DNA from 2 places in the Paenibacillus sp. sptzw28 genome. Region 1 is predicted to be linked to the other one. Evidence: a T-box and tRNA genes for the amino acid it is inferred to sense, from the RefSeq annotation. Region 1 holds a T-box; the other holds one or more tRNA genes.
What was found. The T-box of region 1 lies ahead of metG (methionine--tRNA ligase). A T-box ahead of a tRNA ligase gene usually reads a tRNA of that ligase, here a tRNA-Met.
Positions count from the first base shown of each region.

Region 1 (7,822 bases):
TCCTGCCAAGACGTCGAAGTTTTGGTTCAATTGCGCTCTCCGGTCCACCTGGGAAATCGACTCTCCGTTCGAACTTTGGAATGGGGAGGAGAAGAAAGCGGAAGGGATTATTCTTGCCATCGATCCTCCAAGCAAGCTTGTGATGAGCTGGCGCTTTCTCTCGCTACCGGGCACGGCCGGCGACAGTCCGTCACGCATCACGTGGGAGATCGAATCGCATGCTGAGCTTGAGGGAGTGACCCTCGTAACCGTAGTGCACGATGAATTCGAACAGGCTGCAAGCACGGCGAAGATCCTTGAAAATGGTTTGCCGATAGTGCTTTCGGGCATGAAGACATTGCTGGAAACCGGGTCGACGCTGGCTGGAAGTTAAACGGAATATGTCGAATGACAAACGGCGCCGCTTTGCATAGACTTAACGGAAGGAGAGTATAACTTATGCGCGAAACCTGTGTTCCGACTGGCGTGGAGTTAAAAGACACTGGTTTTGGATATACGTTGTCCTTAATAGGCGGTAAGTATAAAATGATCATTATGTATTGGCTGACTGAAAATAAGGTTATGCGGTTTAATGAGCTCAAGAGATGCATCGGTACCATTTCCTATAAAACGCTAAGCATCATGTTAAAGGAGCTGGAGGCTGATGGCCTTATCATACGCAAGGAATTTCCACAAATACCGCCAAAGGTTGAATATTCATTATCTGAACGTGGTCTTTCTCTCATCCCAGTGTTAAATATGATGTGCGAGTGGGGAGAGAAAAACGGCTTGCCGGCTCCTGAGGCTGTAAAGCGGTAGCCATAGCTGTTGTATATATCAAAAGAAGTATTTCCTCAGCAAGGAAATACTTCTTTTAATAATTAGATAAAGTTAAAGACTATCAACAAAATTCAAATAATCTTGAGCGCTTTTTTCCAATCTGCTTGCAGCAGGCACATTTTCTGCACCGGGATCAATTTCCCCAGGCTCATTTTCTGTGCCGTAATACGCAAAAAACGAACGATAATCTGCATTGCAATAGAGGAAGGACGTTTCAAACGGAGCTAATAATTGTTCAAGTGTATACCGGTATCTTCCGTTCTCACTATAATCTTCTTTTTTGATTCCTGCAGTTACGCCTAAAGCAACTTTACGATTCTTTAATTTATCTCCACTTGAACCATATGCCCACCCGTACGCTAATACATCGTCAAACCACTTTTTAAGAAGCGGCGGGCAGTTGAACCAATATATTGGAAACTGGAAAATGAGATTGCCATGCGATTCAACCAATTTTTGTTCTTTTGCCACGTCTATGTTTCCATCAGGGTAAGCCTTGGATAATTCATGAACGGTATACTTCTCCGGATATTTTCTTAGTTCTTCCACCCATCGCTTATTAATGGCGGATGTTTCTAAGCTTGGGTGTGTTACGACAACAAGAGTTTTCAACGATATGTCCTCCTTAATTATTGTTATTCTTGAGTATAAAGTTCACACTGTAAAAATGTAAGTATGCACTTTTACTACAGGTACTTTCGTAAAGGTGAGTGTATATGCTACAGAGCGCAATCCCGCGGGTTACGATTATTTGAAGGACATACAGAGCTTTGGCAATGTGGTTCTTGAATTGTGTGTAACGGCTGGGGATTGAGTGCGGAATCAGAAACTATCTTGACTTTGGAAACAAGGTTCAGTATTATTTCCAATAACATGAATATTCTGAAAAAAGCTGTGAAGAGAAAGAGTACCATAGGCGATGTCTTTCTGCAGAGAGCTCCGGCAGCTGAAAAGGAGTAAAGAACAGCCTTGGGAACATGGTCTTGGAGCTGCGCATCGAAAACCTTGACGGGTCGTAGGCTGCGCCGGATCCCGCACCCGTTACTGTGCTAGGGTATAAACGCGGGCAGCGTCGTACCTGAAGAGGTGAATGCCGCAAGGCATTGATGAAATTGGGTGGTACCGCGTGAGCATAGCTCTCGTCCCTTTGGGATGAGGGTTTTTTTGTGCTTCAACAAAAAGGAGGACGTCTGGATGGCGAATATTTTTATTGGCGGAGCATGGCCTTATGCGAACGGTTCACTGCACTTGGGACGTTTGGCGAGTTTATTACCCGGGGATGTACTTGCGCGCTATTATCGCTTAAAGGGAGAGAAGGTGCTCTATGTATCGGGCAGCGATAGCCACGGCACGCCTGTCGCCGTTCAAGCCGCTCAGGAGGGGGTATCTCCCGGGGAGATCGCGGGCCGGTTCCATCTGGAATTCGAAGAGTGCTTTAAGCGATTGGGCTTTACGTTTGACTTGTATACCCGTACTGACCAGGATTATCATCACCGCGTCGTGCAGGAGATGTTCCTGAAGCTGCTCGAAAATGGGTATTTATATGCAAAAACAGTCGAGCAGACTTACTGCGAAACGGACGGGCGTTTTCTGCCCGACAGATATGTGGAAGGTACGTGCCCTGTTTGCGGAAACCGAGCTCGGGGCGATCAATGCGATTATTGTTCCACCCTGCTTGATCCGGCAGACTTGACGGATAAGACTTGCAAGATTTGCGGTAATACTCCTGTGGAGCGTATGGCAGAGCATTATTACCTCTCGCTCTCCGCGTTCCAGAATCAATTGGCCGAGTATGCGGAACAAGCGAAGGGCTGGCGAGAAAATGCGGTGCATTTAACGAAGCGGTATCTCGAAGAAGGGCTTAAGGACCGCGCTGCAACCCGGGATTTAACATGGGGGGTCGACGTACCCCTTACCGGCTTCGAAGATAAAAAAATATACGTTTGGGTTGAAGCGGTGTGCGGTTATCTATCTGCAAGCAAGCAGTGGGCGGTTGAGACTGGCGGGGATTGGGAGTCATTCTGGCTCGGGACAGGGGAGCCGATAACCTCTTATTATGTGCATGGCAAAGACAATGTACCCTTCCATACGTTAATTTGGCCGGCACTGCTGCTAGGAGCGGGGGGCCTTCATTTGCCGGACCGAATTATTTCATGTGAATATATGACCCTGGAAGGGAAGAAATTTTCTACAAGCCGCAACTGGGCGGTTTGGCTGCCGGACATCATGAGCCGGTATCAACCCGATTCCATTCGGTATTTTCTTATTGCAAACGGTCCTGAGAAACGGGACACCGACTTCTCATGGAGAGAGTTTATCTACAGCCATAACGGAGAGCTTCTTGGCGCCTTTGGAAACTTTGTCAACCGTACGTTGGCTTTTATTGAGAAAGCTTTTGGGGGACGTATACCTGAAGGTGACCTTAGTGAAGATTGGAGAGGGGAATTGGAGGTTTTGTACCGAGACTCCGGGGTTCTTATTGAAGCGGGGCATCTGAAGGAGGCCATTGAATTAATCTTTGCCTGTATCCGCCGGGGAAACAAATACTTTGATGATCAAAAACCATGGGTGCAGGTTAAGGAAAGCAGGGAAGCGTGCGGGGAAACGCTCTATACGTGCGTACAAATTATAGCGAATCTGGCGAATTTGCTCCATCCTTTCATCCCCTTCTCCTGTGAGAAAATAAGAACGTTTCTAACACTGGAGCAGCCGGTTTGGCAGTTGGCCTCAGTGCCGGCAGGCCGGCGGATTCAGAACCTGGCGCTGTTATTCGAGCGTATTGATATCAGCCGGATCGAGGAGGAAGCGGGGTTATTGGAGAAACAAAAATAAGGCTTAGCGGGCATGGAAGCATAGTTTAACAGCATAGCTAAACATTAACGCATTTAAAGTTTAACGCTGCGTATAAGTTAAGCCGAAGTGAAGACTTGTATCGGTTTCGCGGCCAAAGCAAAAGAGCATCGTTAGACCTTGACGCATCAAGAGTCTAACGATGCTCCTGCTTTGTTAAAGTACCTGCAGCCTCGTTGCTGCATTTGCTTAAATCTTCGAATCGTCCGTGTATTACTTGCCTCCGTTATCGAGGTACGTTTGAATTTGCTTCTTCAGCTCGCCGCGAAGCTTATCCATGCCGAGAGTAACCAGCTCACCCTTGAGCTTGGTCACCTGCGTTTCCCAGTCTTTAATCTGGCCAGCCTTGAGCAGCTGAATGAAAGGATCGGTTTTGGATGAGATGTTAGCGAATTCCGCTTTGAAGCTGCTGCTGTCGAATGCGAAATTACCGAGCGGCGCAGTATAGTACGTGTCCGCTTTCGCCGAATATTCAAAGTACTTCCTCGCAGTTTCGTCCAGATCGCTGCTGAGCCGGATCATCGACGGATTCCAGGTGAATTCATAGCCAGGGAAATTGTAATTTTTCGATTCATCGAGATATTTGATTTGATTCTCGCCTACCGGCTCCCAATGCTTGCCGGGAACGCCGTATTCGAACAGATCGTGATTGTCCCTGCTGCTGAAGAGCCAGTCAAAGAACTTCATCGTTCTTTCGATATTCTTCGAGCTGGCCGGTATAGCAATGGAGTTGTTGGCCCGATAGTTGGTGCTGATGGCGTGCGGCTTCATCTTCCGGGCTTTCGTTCTGAGCACGAAGAATTCCAGATCCGCTCCGGGGATTGTGTCCTGCAGTTTTTGCCTGTCTTTGGCGAAGGAGTATAAGGTCCCATAATAGGATGCGGCTTTGCCGGACATGAAATAGGCTCCGCTGTCTTTCTGGCTGATGACGTCCTTCTCCAGATATTTGCTCCACTCCGCCCACTTGTCGTATTGCGGGAAGGCGGTCTTCATCGCATTGTAAGGAGCCGGCAGCTTGGCCCACTCCGATGCCGGATCGCCTTGCTCGACAATGTCAACAACCTTCTTCATATCGTCCGACAGGTGGACCATGAACGGGATTCCCGCGACCTGAACTTGCCGAACGGTGGGCAAATCCTTATTTTCTCCCTGCCAAATCTCCTGGAACCCGGAGCCTCCCCGTAATGCAAGCGGCGTAATGCCCTTCTCGTTCTCCAGCACCTTGTCGTAAAATTTCTGCAGTTCGTCATAGCTGTTGATGGGCTGGAATCCGTATTTCTCACGCAGGTCTTTGCGAATGTAGATGACGGGAAGATCATAGTAATATTGCGTGAATGGAATCGTGTACAAATGTCCGTCATACCGCTTGTTCGCCTCTACATATTCCGGAGGAAACGCTTGCTTGAGGCCCGGGTATGCGTCGTTGTTGAAGTATTTGTCAAGCTGGGCATAAGCGCCCTCCGGCACAAGCTCCTTCAGGTTCAAAAAATCGGCATCGAAGACGAAATCGACATCTTCGCCCGCGGCCATCATAAGCTTGACCTTCTGTTTATGATCGCCGATCGGGTTCCATTGAATGTTGATCGTCGTGTTCAAGGTATCTTTCGTCCGTTTCTCGAATTCACCGAGCACCGCCTGCATGTCCTTTGGCTGATCGCCGAACAGCATTCCCTTTAACGTTACAGGCGCCAGAGCCGACTGCTTCCCGGATGCGCCGGCGTCGGGGCTTGCTGATTCCGGTTTGCTGCTGCATGCAACCGTCGATCCGAGAATGGTCAAGGCCAGCAGAGCGGATGCGATTGTTTTCGATTTCATTGTTTGCCTCCCTTTTTGATTATCGTTCATCAATACTAAACCGCTGAACTGAGCGGATTCAGCCTTTAACGGCGCCAACCATCAAACCTTTTACAAAATATTTCTGCAGAAACGGATAAAGGAAAATGATCGGACCGATCGTCATGATTGTCGTCGCAAGCCTTACCGTAATAGCCGGCGCAATGAAATTCGGAACGTTAACACTCGCAGCCACCTGGTTGACATAGTCCAAATTGTTCATAATTCGCTGAATCAAATATTGCAGTGGAAACTTATTCGGATCGTTAATGAAGAGAAGCGCATTGAACCAACTGTTCCAATACCCCAGCGCATAGAAAAGTCCTATCGTAGCGAGAGCGGGAAGCGATAACGGTAGAATGATGCGAAACAGGATATAAGCATCGTTAGCGCCGTCGATTTTGGCGGATTCCGCCAGCGATTCGTCGATGGTGGCGAAGAAATTCCGCAGCAGAAACATGTTCCACGCGCTGATCATGCTGGGGAGGATGAGCACCCAAATCGAATCCTTCATACCTAGATATTTGGAAATAAGCAGGTAGGATGCGACCAAGCCGCCATGAAACAGCATTGTGAAGTATACGTAGAAAGCAATCCCGTTTCGGTACTTCACGGTTTTCACCGAGATTGCATAGGACAAAGCGCTGGTGAAGAGCATGGACAATATGGTTCCTGCGAAGGTTACTAACATCGTCACGCCATAAGCCCTATAGATTGTGCTATCCTGGAAAATCAGCTTATAGGCTTCCAGACTGAATTCCTTGGGAAATATCATATACCCGTTTCTCAATATTTCGGCTTCCGAAGTGAAGGAGCTTGCAAGTACGGCCAAGAACGGAATGAAACAGTAAACCGCGAATAAAACGATGATGAAGTAAAAAACAAGTTTGAGCAGCTTGTCCGATAAACTCTCCTTGATCATTCGATATTCTCCTTTCCTAGAAGATGGCGGAATCCGGCGCCGTTTTCTTGGCGATATAGTTTACGGCTACGACAAGTACAAAGCCGACGAACGATTGCAAAAAGCCTACGGCGGCGGACATACCCATGTCTCCGAGGTCCATCAATGCCCGGAAGACGTACGTGTCGATAACGTCCGTCGTCGGATAGAGCGCGGGATTGCGGCCGACAATCGCATAAATCAAGCCGAAATCACCGTTGAATATGCCGCCTACGGCCAGTATCGTCAGCAGTATGATCGTCGGTTTCAATAGCGGCAAAGTGATGAAGCGAATCTTCTGCCAGCGGCTCGCGCCGTCCATCGAAGCCGATTCGTAAATCTCCGGATTAATGCCGGCAATCGAGGCCATGTAGACGATCGAACCGAAGCCGGCTCCATGCCAGATTTTGAGCAGCACCAATATCGCGGGCCAATATTGCGGGGAGGATAAGAAGACAACCGGCGGAATTCCGAAGGCGCCGAGAATTTGGTTGAGGAATCCTCCCTCGGTCGCAACGAATGCGGTCATAATCATGGCTACAACCGTCCATGAAAGAAAGTGCGGAAAGATCATAACCGACTGTGATATCTTTTTGAACGCTTTGCCCCTGATTTCAGTCACCATGACCGCAATAGCGACCGCAGCTATCGTTCCAAAACCAATAAACAATACATTGAGAAACACTGTGTTGGTCACGATCTTGATCCAATCGTTCGAACGAAAGAAAAAGTCGAAGTTTTTCAGTCCGATGAACTCGCTGCCCGCAATCCCTTTGACCGCTTTGAAATCCTGGAAGGCAATGACAATACCGCCCATCGGAAAATAAGCGAAAACAAAGAACCACAACATGCCGGGAAGGGCTAAAGCATACATAAATTTGTTGCTTCGGAGTTCGTAAAAGATGCTCCCGACCGCTCCGCGTTTTTTCTTCATTCGGGTGCCTGCATATTCAGGCTCTGGGCGCAGTGCCGTTACCGACTTGCTCATCCGGCTCCTCCTTTTCCATATCTCCAGCAATAATCTAACTTTATGCCCGCCACCTGCTCCGCGAAAGTTTGGATTATGGCCAAAATCTTTATTTTCCGTCAAATTCGGGGTGTGAAATCTTACTATTTTGGTTGAATGGTACCGATATGAGGCCTCATGAATAAAATTTCTCAAATTCATTAAACGCTGCTTATGCTCTCATCCAAAACATTGAATTTCGGCTGTTTTCGGAAGTGATCCGGCGTTTTGCCGCAATGCTTCTTAAACGAGACATAGAAATAATTTGTATTCTCGAACCCGACCAACTCGCCGATCCTGTTCGCAGGCAAATCCGTTTGAATCAACAGCTCCTTTGCTTTCGCGAACCGATACTCCGTCAAATAGACCGATAT
Region 1 is NZ_CP080545.1:967,258-975,079, forward strand. It holds gene KZ483_RS04545 (ArsR/SmtB family transcription factor) at 1-373, shown strand, start outside; gene KZ483_RS04550 (winged helix-turn-helix transcriptional regulator) at 439-798, shown strand; gene KZ483_RS04555 (NAD(P)H-dependent oxidoreductase) at 871-1,431, opposite strand; T-box leader at 1,705-1,969, shown strand; gene metG (methionine--tRNA ligase) at 2,014-3,651, shown strand; gene KZ483_RS04565 (ABC transporter substrate-binding protein) at 3,883-5,484, opposite strand; gene KZ483_RS04570 (carbohydrate ABC transporter permease) at 5,543-6,424, opposite strand; gene KZ483_RS04575 (ABC transporter permease) at 6,441-7,430, opposite strand; gene KZ483_RS04580 (helix-turn-helix domain-containing protein) at 7,610-7,822, opposite strand, start outside.

Region 2 (7,822 bases), 2.8 Mb from region 1:
GCAGGGAACGCCCCTGCCTACAGCTCCAGGCTGCCGCATACTCGCAAGATAACGAAGTCCTCTTGCGCAGGGAGTTTTGCAAACCGCGCATGTATCGGATAAGACCAGCTTCAATACAGTACGCTTACGGTCCGATGCTGTCGGTTGTTTCTTCTTGGCCGCTTTACCTTTAGCCATTTCAATTGCACCTGCCTCGTCTTCGATCGGTTCATAGCATTCTATGAATGTCGTGACAAATGTGCATCAGCGCATATCCCGGTCAATGGAAATAATAAGCCGTCCTCTTTCCATTTCAAAAAGGAAGTGATAAATTTGTAACTAACAGCAACGCTTAGGGGGAAGCCCGATTGAACATACAAATGCTCGGGACGGGCAGCGCATTTGCGAAAAACTATTTCAATACGAATGCACTGTTCTATACGGATAACAAAACGGTCATGCTTGATTGCGGAACAACGGCTTCCCGGTCCTTGAATCAGCTGGGGAAAACATTCAACCACATCGACGCTCTGCTGATCAGTCATATTCATGCCGATCACATCGGAGGAATGGAAGAATTCGCGTTTCAAATGAAGTTCGTATACAATCGCAAGCCGCTGCTTTACATTCCTGAACCGATTGCCGAGACCCTTTGGGAAAACTCGCTCAAGGGAGGATTAATGCAAGATGGGCTGGGTTCGCTTGAGGATTACTTTGATGTGCGGCTGATTGCCCCCGGCGCTCCGGCTGAGCTTCTGCCGGCATTTACTGTAGAGCCGGTACGAACGCAGCATATTCCGGGCAAGCCGAGTTTTTCTTATATCATTAATAATTCGTTTTTTTATTCCGCCGATATGAGATTTGACCGGGAACTGCTGGAGGAACTGGTTGAGCGGGGCTGTGAAACGATTTTTCATGAATGTCAGTTCAGCCCCCCCGGTATCGTGCACACGACGCTGGACGAGCTTCTATCGCTGCCCCGGAGCATACAAGAACGCGTCTGGCTCATGCATTACGATGATGCGAAGCCGGAGTACGAACAAGCTATCGGCCCAATGCGCTTCGTGGAGCAGCATCAAATGTATTCGTTTAACCGAAAAACAGCCCGCTGAGTGCGGGCTGTTTCCATGTGAAGGTCGTGTATATGCTCTTAGAAATTCGGAAGTTCATCGAGGTTGTTGGCGGGATCTCCGTCCGCATCGCCGCGGATATATGTCTCGCCATCTCTTCCTTTAAAAGCATTAACGCCGGCGATTTGGCCGGCCTGTACCTCTTGAAGCGCTTGAGTATAGTCGAGAACCCGTCCTGAGGATGTCTTAAAGGCCTGCAGGTCCCCATCCCCGTTTTTTTGTACAGCCACAAACGACTCGCGAGCCGACTGATTGTTCGGTTGACCTATCTGGTTCAAATGCATCTGCCTCCTTTACATCTTCTTGCCGGCATAGCATTCCCCGCGTTCCCTTGAATTATTCTGCAGCAGCTTCAGTATCTACCCGTTTTTGTTGCGCAGAGGCGGCCGTTGTCCATCCTGCAAGGGTGCGGGAACCATTTGTTTTGAAGAGCCCCGCGAACCATAAACGTCACCCAAAACTGAGCGGCTAAGTGGATACACATCCGAAGAAACGCTTTCATTGAAGCTGTTGTCAATATGGATCGCGGGTTCGGCCGAACCGATGGCGCACCCGGAACAAACGATCAAGCAAGCTGCCGCATATATCGCCCTCTTCAAGCTGCATCAAGCCCCCTGGTTTAAATCATAACCTTGGAACTATTATGCACCAACATTAAGAAGGGCAAACCTTACACTATTCTCTCCTCGCCGGCCCCGCCTCCGGAGGAAGCTTCCGCAGCCATACAAACGCCTCATCATAAGAAATCGTATCCCTGATTACCATTCGGGCAGCGTACACGCAAACCGTGATCACGATACCGAACAAACCGACCAGCCAAACAGCCAAGAAAGCAGCTTCTCTAAGGATACAAACTCCCCCCGCATTCTCATTTAACGTACAATATGCGGGTATCGGCCCAAATAGTATCGGTGGTCTCATATCGAAAAAAGTATTGACTTCAATTTTTCTATTTGATATATTATTACTTGTCACTAACGAAACTTTTTTGTGATCTGATAGCTCAGCTGGGAGAGCACCATCTTGACAGGGTGGGGGTCACAGGTTCGAACCCTGTTCAGATCACCATAATACAAACGCCGAAAGCCTTCGTAATCGAGGCTTTTTTTGTTGTCTGTCCATCCCCTTCTTGCAGTACGACCATTGAATAAATAGCTCCGGATTGCGCCACCTTATCGGTATCACACCAGTGGAGGTATTTTTAATGATCGGGATGAAGGTTAGATATGAAATCGGAGCTGTTAATTTAAAGATAAGCAATGTTACGCCAAGGGATGCGGAGAGCTACGTCCTTCTTACGGCTGCAGACGAAGCGAGCAATGAGATTGTGTTTGCTCTCTCGCATGAACAGGCAGAACATCTTGAGACTGAGCTTTACGAGGCAAACCGCCGATGGAAAGAACATTCTGCAACCACGAGATTTTCGCTTACCGATGGGAGAGAGCCGGAAGTCGAGGAAAATCCGGATCCAACGCATTGAATTTCTGATTGATCAAACGATAGGCCCGGTACTAAGCCGCCGCAAGTCAGCTGCTGAACCGGGTCTTCGAGCTTTTCTCTTCCACCGCAACATTTCTCGGATTGTTACCGTCTAATCAGTACATGCAAGACAAAACAAACGAAAATTATGGGGTGAGCCGTTCATGAGGAGAAGCTTAGCTATGCTCTCTGTGATTATGCTGCTGTTTCTTGCCGCATCGCAATCGGTTTGGGCATTTACCGACACCAAGAATGACCCGAACGCATCGAAAATCGCCGACCTGCAAAAGCAGGGCATCATTACCGGCGATAAAGACGGGTTATACAAGCCGGGCGCAAAATTGACCTACGCGGCTGGAATCGCATTGATCGTCAAAGGCCTTGGTCTCAATATCGATAACATTCGTTTTATAAAAGAACCAAAGGCAAGCGATTATTTTACGAAGGTAAAAGATAACGTCTGGTACTCCGACGCCTTCATCATAGCCGCAAATAACGGTCTTGAAGTGGCTAAGGATGTCGATCCCTCGTGGGCGATGACCCGGGAGCAGTTCGCACATCATTTGTTCCGGGCGATAATGACAACAGGCGATTATGCTTTTATCGAAATCTATGTCATGATTCATGATGAGAGTGACGTCAGTTCCGCTTATATGGAGAGCATCCAGAAGCTGCTGATTACGAAAATCGCCGAACTCGACAAGAAGCAGAACTTTTATCCGAAAGCTGAAATCAAGCGTGGTGAGGCAGCCGGTTGGCTGTATGGCGCGATGAAATTCGTAAAGGAGAACGTTACAATTCCGGCGCCGGGAGGAGAGCCGCAGCCTACTCCATTGACGGATGTGGCGATCACGGCAAAAGCGGTTAATGAGACGGTGACTGAGGTAACGGTTACGGCAAAAGCGCCTAATCCGGGATACGGTCTGCGTATCAGCTCCATTCTGTTTGACGGGGACAAGGCAATCATCAACGTTGAACCGGTTTTTCCACAAGAGGATAAGTTCTATGCCCAAGTCATTACAGACGTGAAGGCCGTAACGTACATCGCTTCAGACCTTACGCCGGTCCTTGGAGGCGTCGAAATAGGCGGAGGATCCTCCGGAAGTTCGGGAATCTCTCCCCCAACCGACCCGGACCACCCGGTATCAAGCACAAATTAACCTTCTTTCACCTATATTAAGAAAAGCGCCCAAGGATCTCTTCTTGGGCGCTTCTCTATGGTTACGGCAGGAAGCCATCCTGTCCGAAGTATACCGCTCCATGCGGCATAAGCGAGCACAGCTCCGCGGCAAACCGGTCTGCCGTCCTAGGCTCATAAAGCTTCTCCAGACCGAGCTCGCGATATCTCTCCCGCATGCCGAGCTGGGCCGACCGTTTCCCTGCGCTTCCGTCTCCACGGAAGAAATCGTCAATGACGACCCGCGGCGCTTCCTCCGCAAGGCGAGCGGCGAAACCGTCCGAACAGGGCAGCAGCGGGGAGACCGCAGCCTGCACCGGAATGCCCTGCTCGCGAAGCATACGTATCGCTCGCCATCTCGAAGCAAGCGGCGGCGCCGCCGGAGTGAGCCGCTTGCGTACAGGCTCAAGGTCCGTTTCCACTGTCATGCTGACTCGTACGCGGGCGCCCAGCTGCTTTAACAGGTCGGCGTCGCGCAGTACAAGCGGGCTCCTGGTTTGGACAAGGACAAACTCGGGTGGGGACTCCACCATCACTTCAAGAATCATCCTCGTGAGGCGAGATTTGTATTCAGAAGGCTGATACGGATCGGTAGCCGAAGACATAAACACCGTAACCGGCCCTTTAATAAGTGCCTTCTGCCATTCCCGGCGAAATGAATTTTGGTCCACGCCCTTCGCCTCGATCCATTCGCCCCAAGGCTGTCCGCGAAACAGAGCCACCGGCATCCGTCTGACGTAGCAATAAGAACAGCCAAAGACACAGCCTATGTATGGATTTATCGTATATGAATAACCGGTCAAATAACCGGATGCCGGATTAAGCAGTCTTGGCGGACGTTTGTTTCCTTCAGCTGCCGTCATAGGCTATCCTTCATCCAAAGCAGCCGCTGACTCTGATTGGGCGAGGGCCGGAATACACCAATCAATCTCGGGGCTGCCGATACTGCGAAGAAACGCATTGGCGCGGGAGAACGGACGGCTGCCGAAAAACCCGCGATGCGCCGCGAAGGGACTCGGGTGCGGAGAAGAGATAATACAGTGGCGGTCCGTGTCGATCGCCGAAGCTTTCTCCTGGGCATGCTTGCCCCAAAGAATAAAGACTACCGGCCGCTCCCGCTCATTTAGTGCGTCAATCACGGCGCCGGTAAACCTCTCCCAGCCCATCCCCTGATGCGATGCTGCAAGTCCGGCCTGAACGGTCAGAACATTATTAAGCAGCATGACGCCCTGCTTCGCCCAAGATACGAGATACCCGTGATCAGGAATCGGACACCCCAGATCATCGCGCAGTTCTTTGAAAATATTTTGCAGAGACGGCGGCGACTTTACACCCGGTTGAACGGAGAAGCTTAACCCGTGCGCCTGACCCGGCCCGTGGTATGGATCTTGCCCGATAATAACGACACGGGTATCCTCATATGAGGTATAATGAAGAGCATTAAAAATTTCGTGCATACTCGGATAAACCGTCACACTCCGGTACTGATCCGCCAGGCGCGACCGAAGCTCCTTGTAATATGACTGCTCAAGCTCTTTATTCAAAATGTCAGCCCAATCGTTTTTGAAAATAACCGCCATAAGCTCCTCCTTCTCTTGGCACGTACAATGGAAAAAGAATGAAGAAAAAGAGTCCCGTCGTTTGTGCTTTCACCGAACAGGACTCTTTATGTATGATACCGAATTGTTACCCTACCAAGTAGAGTTAGAAATGCCGAGGACGGGAATCGAACCCGTACGGTGGTCACCCACCGCAGGATTTTAAGTCCTGTGCGTCTGCCAGTTCCGCCACCCCGGCAAATTGTGACGTGCATGGAATGGTGGGCCCTGAGGGACTCGAACCCCCGACCAATCGGTTATGAGCCGACCGCTCTAACCAACTGAGCTAAGGGCCCTTAAGATACAATCGAAAGGTTGGTTGCGGGGGCAGGATTTGAACCTGCGGCCTTCGGGTTATGAGCCCGACGAGCTACCGGGCTGCTCCACCCCGCGATAGTACCATTTCACAACAACGTCATTTGAATGGCGACAAGATATAATATACTACATGATAGAACATGAAGTCAAGAACTATTTTTCAAGGTACAAAACGAACGCCGTACCTGCCTTTTCGGGACTGAAAAACCTCGATTTCCCGCGGACACTCGTAACCGTATACCCACCAATCATTTTCCATCCGTCTGACGAGACAACCTGCCTGAAATTTAGTTTCGTACAAACGGACCCAATACACCCAACGCATGCTGAATCCCTCCACCGCCGTTTTGCTTTAGATTACCCCTTTTACGGAAAATACAAGCATTGAAGCAGCATGAAAAAAACACCCGCCGACGCATGATATGCATCGGCGGGTGTCAGGTCAACCTTTACCGTAAACGCCTACTCCTACCCCGCCGCCATCGATCGGCTCAAGAGGTCCGTTGGGATTTTCTTTAATCTTTTGCAGCAGCGCATCGCCTTTCGTTTGCCATTCTTTCAGCGCTTGATCGACTGTCTTCTTTCCTTCAACCACTTGTTGGAAGAGCGGCTGACCGTATTGGTTCACCTGATAGATGTTCGGCTTCTCCCGATACAGCTTCTCCATATCCAGATCTTGAGGCGGCACCGGCTTCAGTGCGTAGAAGGCTCCGATATTGTAGCTCATTCCGTCCTTCGGCTTCAGGAACGATTTGCGCGCAACCATCTCATATGTGCTGCGCGACTTCAGCTTCGCCCACTCTTTGCTGTTATTGAATTGAATGAAATCCCAGGCGTCTTCACTGTTCTGGGCTTTCGCATTAATTGCCATCAAATTGTTTAAATAGATATTGCCGCCTACGTCAGGCACCTCCGCAAATGTAGGGATTGTCACTACATCCCAGTCGACACTCGGAACGTTTTTATTTTTTGCCGCGTAATCCTTGGCCCTGGACAGCTCGTTGATATAGTCATAACCGCTGATTGTCATTGCTACCCGGCCGTTTATGAACATGTCGCCCTGGAACGGATTGAAACCCGGGTTCTCGCCTGCTGCCCCTGAGAGCGCCGCTTTGTCGTTGATCACGTTCATATCGTTTTGCGTCGGTACGATTTTATTTTTGTACAGGTTTATAATGTCTGTCCATACCCTTTTCCATTGCGGCGTATCGACCGTCATTTTCTCGCCTTTCTTATCAAACATCATCAGCTGCAGCGGAGCTGCGTAGGTCTGGATATCATAAAACGGATCTCCGCTCCACCGGTTAAACTGGAAACCGTACTTGCGGTCTTTGCCTTCGCCTTTCGCAATGCGGCCGGCAAGCGCGAATATATCCGGCCACTGCATATTGTCGGTCGGCGGAGAGATGCCGGCATCGGTAAACATCTTCTTGTTATAGTAGAGTGCGGAAGAATTGAAAGTCGGAGTGAGCGCGTACAGATTGCCGTCGCCGGCGTCCTTGATTCCTTCAATAACCGTAGGAACAAAATCTTCTATGTCGAATTTACTGTCTTGTATGAGCGGATCAAGCTGCTTGAGCATATTGTCCTGAACCAGCCGTTTCAAGTAAGCGGAATCCAGCACGACGACGTCTACCGGATTTTTGCCGTTTAACAGCTCCTTAATCTTCTCGTACGGATCGGGCTGCTTCTTGTTCGGATCGGGCTGCTCGAAACGCTGGTCGTCATAGTTGATGGCTCCGACGATTTCTATATCGATATTCGGATGCGTCAGCTCGTAGCCATCCGTAAACTGCTGGCGGAGCCAAGGCTCTTGATCGGCATTCGAATACATAAAACCAACGCGAAGGACTCGTCTTTGGTCGTCGCTCCCGGTCCCCTTGCTGCAAGCCGCAAGCACCGTCGAAACGAGTGCCAGCGATAAGATGATACCCGAAGCCTTGCGGATGAATGACCCCCGCTTTGATGATCGATTAATTTCCATACTGTTTACCCCTCCAATGATTTAGGCGGTGAAATAATAATGCGCTCGCCATCGAATTCCATCGATGCCTTGTCTGTAATCTGCAAGGCGGTTAAATAATCTTTCGGTATTTGAAGCCTGCCTACGCGGTCTACTACGACATATTCCTCGTGGGCTT
Region 2 is NZ_CP080545.1:4,249,318-4,257,139, forward strand. It holds gene KZ483_RS19530 (hypothetical protein) at 1-177, opposite strand, end outside; gene KZ483_RS19535 (MBL fold metallo-hydrolase) at 360-1,091, shown strand; gene KZ483_RS19540 (DUF3892 domain-containing protein) at 1,130-1,387, opposite strand; gene KZ483_RS19545 (hypothetical protein) at 1,785-1,937, opposite strand; tRNA gene KZ483_RS19550 (tRNA-Val) at 2,102-2,177, shown strand; gene KZ483_RS19555 (hypothetical protein) at 2,314-2,589, shown strand; gene KZ483_RS19560 (S-layer homology domain-containing protein) at 2,771-3,748, shown strand; gene KZ483_RS19565 (SPL family radical SAM protein) at 3,810-4,628, opposite strand; gene KZ483_RS19570 (uracil-DNA glycosylase) at 4,632-5,345, opposite strand; tRNA gene KZ483_RS19575 (tRNA-Leu) at 5,477-5,562, opposite strand; tRNA gene KZ483_RS19580 (tRNA-Ile) at 5,583-5,659, opposite strand; tRNA gene KZ483_RS19585 (tRNA-Met) at 5,680-5,756, opposite strand; gene KZ483_RS19590 (ABC transporter substrate-binding protein) at 6,124-7,665, opposite strand; gene KZ483_RS19595 (ABC transporter ATP-binding protein) at 7,671-7,822, opposite strand, start outside.
Region 2: it has a tRNA-Met gene. The T-box ahead of metG (methionine--tRNA ligase) is inferred to sense a tRNA for this amino acid. The anticodon was not compared.